3 regions of the Janthinobacterium rivuli genome follow, and region 3 is predicted to be linked to each of the others. Evidence: predicted binding sites of a transcription regulator. Region 3 holds the regulator's gene; each other region holds the start of a gene.
The links. The regulator NrdR, encoded in region 3, represses ribonucleotide reductase genes. The targets are predictions, from matches to a motif close to CACNANATNTNGTG.

Region 1: a site for NrdR is predicted at 1,360-1,373, ahead of P9875_RS12035 (ribonucleoside triphosphate reductase). Genes of this name have one in related genera too.
Region 2: a site for NrdR is predicted at 737-750, ahead of P9875_RS26225 (ribonucleoside-diphosphate reductase subunit alpha). Genes of this name have one in related genera too.

The regions. Positions count from the first base shown of each region.
Region 1 covers NZ_CP121464.1:2,623,454-2,625,718, forward strand. The annotation lists gene P9875_RS12035 (ribonucleoside triphosphate reductase) at 1-1,313, opposite strand, end outside; gene P9875_RS12040 (hypothetical protein) at 1,432-1,848, opposite strand; gene ubiU (ubiquinone anaerobic biosynthesis protein UbiU) at 2,011-2,265, shown strand, end outside.
Region 2 covers NZ_CP121464.1:5,775,600-5,777,864, reverse strand. The annotation lists gene P9875_RS26235 (sigma-54 dependent transcriptional regulator) at 1-34, shown strand, start outside; gene ampD (1,6-anhydro-N-acetylmuramyl-L-alanine amidase AmpD) at 12-623, shown strand; gene P9875_RS26225 (ribonucleoside-diphosphate reductase subunit alpha) at 1,016-2,265, shown strand, end outside.
Region 3 covers NZ_CP121464.1:2,063,350-2,065,614, reverse strand. The annotation lists gene pilV (type IV pilus modification protein PilV) at 1-519, opposite strand, end outside; gene nrdR (transcriptional regulator NrdR) at 735-1,196, opposite strand; gene glyA (serine hydroxymethyltransferase) at 1,340-2,265, opposite strand, start outside.

The DNA of each region.
Region 1 (2,265 bases), 560 kb from region 3:
TTGTACATATGGCCCGTCTCTTCCTGGAATTGCACCATGCGGGCGCGCACGTGGTCGAGCAGGCGTATCGCCAGCGCATGGCCCTCGGCGGACGTGATGTCGTAAGCGTCGCCGCTGAAATTGCGGATCATCTCGTTGATGCCGTTCACGCCCAGGGTGGAAAAGTGATTGCGCAAGGTGCCCAGGTAACGCTTCGTGTACGGGAACAGGCCTTGCTGCATCAGTTCCTCGATGGTGCGGCGCTTGATTTCCAGGCTGGCCTTGCCCAGTTCCAGCAGGCGGTCCAGGTCGGCCAGCAACGCTGGCTCGTCGCCGCGCCACAAGTGGCCCAGGCGCGCGCAGTTGATCGTCACCACGCCCAGGGAACCGGTCTGCTCGGCGGAACCGAATAGGCCATTGCCCCTTTTGAGCAGTTCGCGCAAGTCCAGCTGCAAGCGGCAGCACATGGAACGTATCATGTTCGGCTTGAGTTCCGAATTGATGAAGTTCTGGAAGTAGGGCAGGCCGTAGCGGGCCGTCATCTCGAACAGGCGTTCCGCGTTTTCGCTATGCCAGTCGAAATCCTCGGTGATGTTATAGGTGGGGATGGGGAAGGTGAAGACCCGGCCCTTGGCGTCGCCCGCCATCATGATCTCGATGTAGGCGCGGTTGATCATGTCCATCTCCGCCTGCAGCTCGCCATAGCTGAAGTCCATCTCCTGGCCGGCGATGACGGGAATCTGCTCGCGCAGGTCGTCCGGGCAGACCCAGTCGAACGTGAGGTTGGTGAACGGCGTCTGCGTGCCCCAGCGCGATGGCACGTTGAGGTTGAAGATCAGCTCCTGCATGTACTGGCGCACGTCTTCGTAGCGCAGGCTGTCCTTGCGGATGTAGGGCGCCATGTAAGTGTCGAAGGAGCTGAACGCCTGCGCGCCGGCCCACTCGTTTTGCAAGGTGCCGAGGAAATTGACGATCTGGCCGATGGCGCTCGACATGTGCTTCGGCGGGCCCGATTCGATCTTGCCCGGCACGCCATTCAAGCCTTCGTGCAGCAGGGTGCGCAGCGACCAGCCGGCGCAATAGCCGGCCAGCATGTCGAGGTCGTGGATGTGCAGCGCCGCTTCGCGGTGCGCCGCGCCCACTTCCGGCGGATACACCTGGTCCAGCCAGTAGTTGGCGATGACCTTGCCCGACACGTTGAGTATCAGGCCACCCAGCGAGTAGCCCTGGTTGGCATTGGCGTTGACACGCCAGTCGCGCCGGTCCAGGTATTCATTGATGGACGCGGCGACATCGACCTGGCCGCGTGTGGGGGAAACTGCATTCGTCGTCATGAAACCTCCAATAAACACAACATGCGGTGTTTTTATGAAGGTTATATACTAAATGTAGTGTCGTCAAAGGTGGCGTGCAGTTGCGTGACGAATCCTTGATGCAGGTGAAAAAACTACCTCAGCCGGTTTTGTTCCAGCGCGTTTCGCGCAGGATCAGCCAGCTCGCGCAAAAGAACGCGGCGCCGCAGGCGGCGATGCTGGCGACGGAGGCGGGCAGCACGTGCGCCCAGATTTCCAGCGGCGAGTAGGTGCTCCAGCTGGCCACGCGTGCGTCGAACGTCACGTAGTTCGCCAGCAGCCAGTAGATGGCCAGCAGGCCCGTGCAGATGGCGGCCTGGCGCAGCAGCGGCAATTGGCGGCGCGCGAACACGGCCAGCAGGAACAGCAGCAGCACGCCCGGATACGCGCCCAGCACTTCGGGCGACAGCACGGAGATGGTCCCTGCGTCATAGCCATCGGCCGGGCCGGCCCACTGCACTTGCAGCGCGGTGAGGAACAAGGTAAGCAGGAAAATCAGCAGCGGTTTGCGGGTCATGGCGGTCAATCGACGAGGGTGAAAAGTGGGGCATTTTACAGCCAGGTCAAGCAAGTTGAACGCGCGCCAGCCATGCATGCATTCCTTCACCTGCGTCAAGGACTGGGCGGCATGGGCGGGGCTATAGTCTGCACCCTGAGCCGATACAGGACTGTGAATATCATGATGCTTGATTCAACCACCGCCACCCGCGTGGCCGGACCGCTGGAACTGGTCTGCCCCGCCGGCAGCCTGCCTGCCTTGAAAGCGGCCGTCGACAATGGCGCCGACACCGTCTACCTGGGCTTTCGCGACGCCACCAATGCGCGCAATTTCGCCGGCCTCAATTTCGACGAGAAGGCCATCGCCGAGGGCGTGCGCTACGCCCATCAATATGGACGCAAGGTGCTGCTGGCGCTGAACACCTATCCGCAGCCG
Region 2 (2,265 bases), 2.6 Mb from region 3:
AAGCATACTTGATGCACGCATGGACGATAGATGAAGACGGCTGGTGCGACGGCGCGCTGCGCTACGACTCGCCGCACCACGACGCGCGCCCGGACGGGGTGCAAGTCGACTTGCTGGTGATCCATAACATCAGCTTGCCGGGCGGCCACTTCGGCGGGCCGCATGTGTCGGACTTGTTTACGGGCCGGGTAGATTATAATGCCGATCCTTCTTTCGCCGACCTGCGTGGCTTGCAGGTGTCGGCGCACTTTTTTGTGCGGCGCGATGGTGCGCTGCTGCAATATGTTTCTGCTGATCAACGTGCCTGGCATGCGGGCGCGTCCACCTTCGAAGGACGCCCGCAGTGCAATGGCTATTCCATCGGTATCGAAATGGAAGGCGCGGACGATGTACCCTTCCAGCGGCGGCAATACCATGTGCTGGCGGCGTTGACGGCGGCGCTGGTGGCGCGCTACGGCTTGTCGCAGGTGCGCGGCCACGAGCATATCGCGCCGGGAAGGAAGACGGATCCGGGGCCATTTTTCGACTGGTCTTTTTACCAAGAGTGCTGGTTGGAAACCTTGCGCGGGCAGCCTGCGTTAGCGCTTACTTCGCGGGGATTGGGCTTTCCATCCATACCCTGAAAAGTCAACCGAAATCGTATATGAAAATACAAAAAATTACGCCGACGGATGCCGGAAAACTATTGCATCGCCCTTCGATGGGCACTACAATTAGTGCAGAAGTTGGACGTAAAGACTATATGTAGTGCCATCACAGACGTTTTCAGAATTATTGTCAAAGCTACCCGGATTGCTGATAAAGCACTGGAACTGGCGGTTCACCACCCTTGATCGTGTTTCGCGCCAGCCGGGCAGTGCGGTGTGGCGAGATGGATTCTGACACTGTTTTATGCATTATTAATTTACTATTTAGCAACAAATACCTGAAGAAACCCTGACCATCGGGCGTTCTATTCAACAACACACGCGGCAGCAAAACTGCAGGCTGACTTTAGCTGACAACGGGAGCTTCAATGCAATCACCACAAGATATTTCCATCCATCCAACGCCAGTATCGCCAGCGCCAGGCGCGGCCAACAGCGTGGCGAGCACGGGCGCGGCATTGGGCGACTATCGCATCATCCGCCGCAACGGCGCGGTGGTGGCATTTGAGCCTTCGAAGATCGCCATCGCCATGACCAAGGCGTTTTTGGCCGTTAACGGCGGCCAGGGCGCAGCCTCGGCACGCATCCGCGAACTGGTGGAACAGCTGACCGACGGCGTCGTCGCCGCGCTGGTGCGCCGCCATCCGGGCGGCGGCACCTTCCATATCGAAGACGTGCAAGACCAGGTGGAACTGTCGCTGATGCGTTCGGGCGAGCACGACGTGGCGCGTGCCTACGTGCTGTACCGCGCCAAGCACATGGAAGAGCGCCGCCTGCAGAAGGAAGCGCTGGGCGCTTCCGCGCAAGTGACCGCGCCCCAGCTGAACGTCACCGACAACGGCGTGCGCCGCCTGCTGGACATGCAGGAAGTACGCGACCTGATCAACGCCGCCTGCGCCGGCCTGGAAAAGCACGTCGATGCCGACGCCATCCTGGCTGAAACGGTGAAAAACCTGTACGACGGCGTGCCTGTCGAAGAGCTGCACAAGTCGGCCATCCTGGCGGCGCGCGCGCTGATGGAAAAAGACCCGGCCTACAGCCAGGTCACGGCCCGCATCCTGCTGCACACGGTGCGCAAGGAAGTGTTCGGCAAGGAAGTGCCGCAAGCGGCCGCTGCCGCCGAATACCTGACATATTTCCCGCAATACATCGCCAAGGGTATCGCCGCCGAGCTGCTGAACCCGGTACTTGCCAGTTTCGACCTGGAGCGCCTGGCCAAAGCCATCGTCGCCGACCGCGACTTGCAGTTCGGCTACATCGGCCTGCAAACCCTGTACGACCGCTACTTCCTGCACATCCAGGACGTGCGCATCGAAATGCCGCAAGCGTTCTACATGCGCGTGGCCATGGGCCTGGCGCTGAACGAAGCGGACCGCGAAGCGCGCGCCATCGAGTTCTACAGCCTGCTGTCCTCGTTCGACTTCATGAGCTCGACCCCGACCCTGTTCAACTCGGGCACCCTGCGCTCGCAGCTGTCGTCGTGCTACCTGAGCACCGTCTCGGATGACCTGGAAGGCATCTACGACGCCATCAAGGACAACGCATTGCTGGCCAAGTTCGCCGGCGGCCTGGGCAACGACTGGACGCCAGTGCGCGCCCTGGGCGCCCACATCAAGGG
Region 3 (2,265 bases):
TGCCGCATTCTCGGCGGGCGAGCCATCGGGCAAGCGGCCGCGCCAACCCAGCTTGATGACGATGGGTGCGCCCTTGCCGCCGCTGCAGGCCCACTGCAAGCCTTGGCCGACGGCATCCCACGCGGAAGTGTCGCGGCAAATGCGCAGGCGCGCGCCGGGCAAGGCCGCATGCAGCCGCTGCTGCCATTCGGCGATATCGAATTGCGCCAGTTCGGCCGCGCTGCAGGCGGCAACGCCGAGGCAGTCGGGCGCGCCGCCGCCCGCTTCCGCGCCGTCCGCCGCCGTGTATGCCACGTTCAGGTAGGGGTTGCCCGTATCCGGGCCATGCATGAGCACGCTGTTCGCGCGCATGCGTTCGGCCATGCCGGCGGCCAGTTGCACGCCCGCCGACAACAGTGCCGACTCATGGCGCGCGCGCAGGGAGTTCAGTTGCAAAATGCTGGCACCGAGCAGACCCAGCGCCAACAGCAGCAGCGACACCAGCACCTCGACGAGGCTGCTGCCACCCGCAGGAAACATAGTGCGACCGCCCTTGCCCATGCGCTACTCCCTTCCGCAGACAGAGTCGCAAGAACAGGCGGCCCAGCTACAAGATAGGCGTGCGCAAAAAGCCGTGTCTGCGCTAGCGCAAACAGCACGGCGATAAGGTGAGAAGAACAGCGTTGGTGTTGATCAGGCCGCTTGCCAGGCGAACCTTGGCGTGGTGAGCAAGAAGGCGAGCAAGAAGCAGAACGTCAGGGCTTGCGCGCCTGCCCCACTTCGGCGATCGCGTCCTGGAATTCGGCCAGGTCTTCGAAGTTCTTGTAGACGGAGGCGAAGCGGATGTAGGCGATCTTGTCCAGGCGCTTCAATTCCTGCATGACGAGTTCGCCGATATAGCCGGAATCGACTTCGCGCAAGCCGCTGGTGAGCAGTTTTTCCTGGATGGAGGCGATGGCCGTATCCACGGAGGCGGCCGCGACGGGACGCTTGCGCAAGGCCAGCATCAAACTGCCGCGCAACTTATCCGCAGCGAACTCCGTCCGGCTGCCATTCTTTTTGACGACGGCCGGCATGATAAGTTCAATGCGCTCGTAAGTGGTAAAACGCTTGTCGCATTTGCCGCAGCGGCGGCGGCGCCGAATGGCATCCCCTTCCTCCGATACGCGCGTATCGAGAACCTGGGTGTCGCCGTGCTGGCAAAATGGACATTTCATGGGCTGGCTACAACTTTATAGTAATAATTACGGGAAATCGCCGCTCTTGTACAAAGGGCGCCCGAATCACTCCGGGCGCCCTTGGGCACGAAGGAATGTGTCATACAGAATCTTACTCCGTATGACACATTCTGGACAAATAATTATGCAGCGTACACAGGGTGCGCGTCGGCCAGCACTTTCACGGCCGCTTTCACGCGCTCGATGGTGGCGGCGTCATGCGGATTGTCCAGCACGTCGGCGATCAGGTTGCCCACTTCTTCCGCTTGCGCTTCCTTGAAACCGCGCGTCGTCATCGCCGGGCTGCCCAGGCGGATGCCCGAGGTGACGAAAGGTTTTTGCGGGTCGTTCGGGATGCCGTTCTTGTTGCAGGTGATGTGCGCGGAACCGAGGATGGCTTCGGCTTCCTTGCCCGTCAGGTTCTTGGCGCGCAGGTCGACCAGCATGACGTGCGATTCGGTGCCGCCGGAAACAATGCGCAGGCCGCGCTTGATCAGGGTTTTCGCCAGCACGTCGGCGTTCTTGATCACTTGCTTCTGGTATTCGACGAATTCAGGGCTCAGCGCTTCCTTGAAGGCGACAGCTTTGCCGGCGATCACGTGCATCAGCGGGCCGCCCTGGATGCCAGGGAAGATGGCCGAGTTGATGGCTTTTTCGTGTTCGGCCTTCATCAGGATGATGCCGCCGCGCGGGCCGCGCAACGATTTGTGCGTGGTCGAAGTGACGAAGTCGGCGAACGGCACCGGGTTCGGGTACAGGCCGGCGGCGATCAGGCCGGCGTAGTGGGCCATGTCGACCATGAAGTAGGCGCCAACTTCCTTGGCGATCTTGCCGAAGCGTTCGAAGTCGATCTTTTTCGAGAACGCCGACGCGCCGGCGATGATCAGTTTTGGCTTGCGTTCGCGGGCCAGGCGTTCCATCGCCTCGTAGTCGATGTCTTCTTCCGCCGTCAAGCCGTAGGAGACGACGTCAAACCATTTGCCGGACATGTTCAGCGGCATGCCGTGGGTCAGGTGGCCGCCTTCGGCCAGCGACATACCCATGATCAGGTCGCCTGGTTTCAACATGG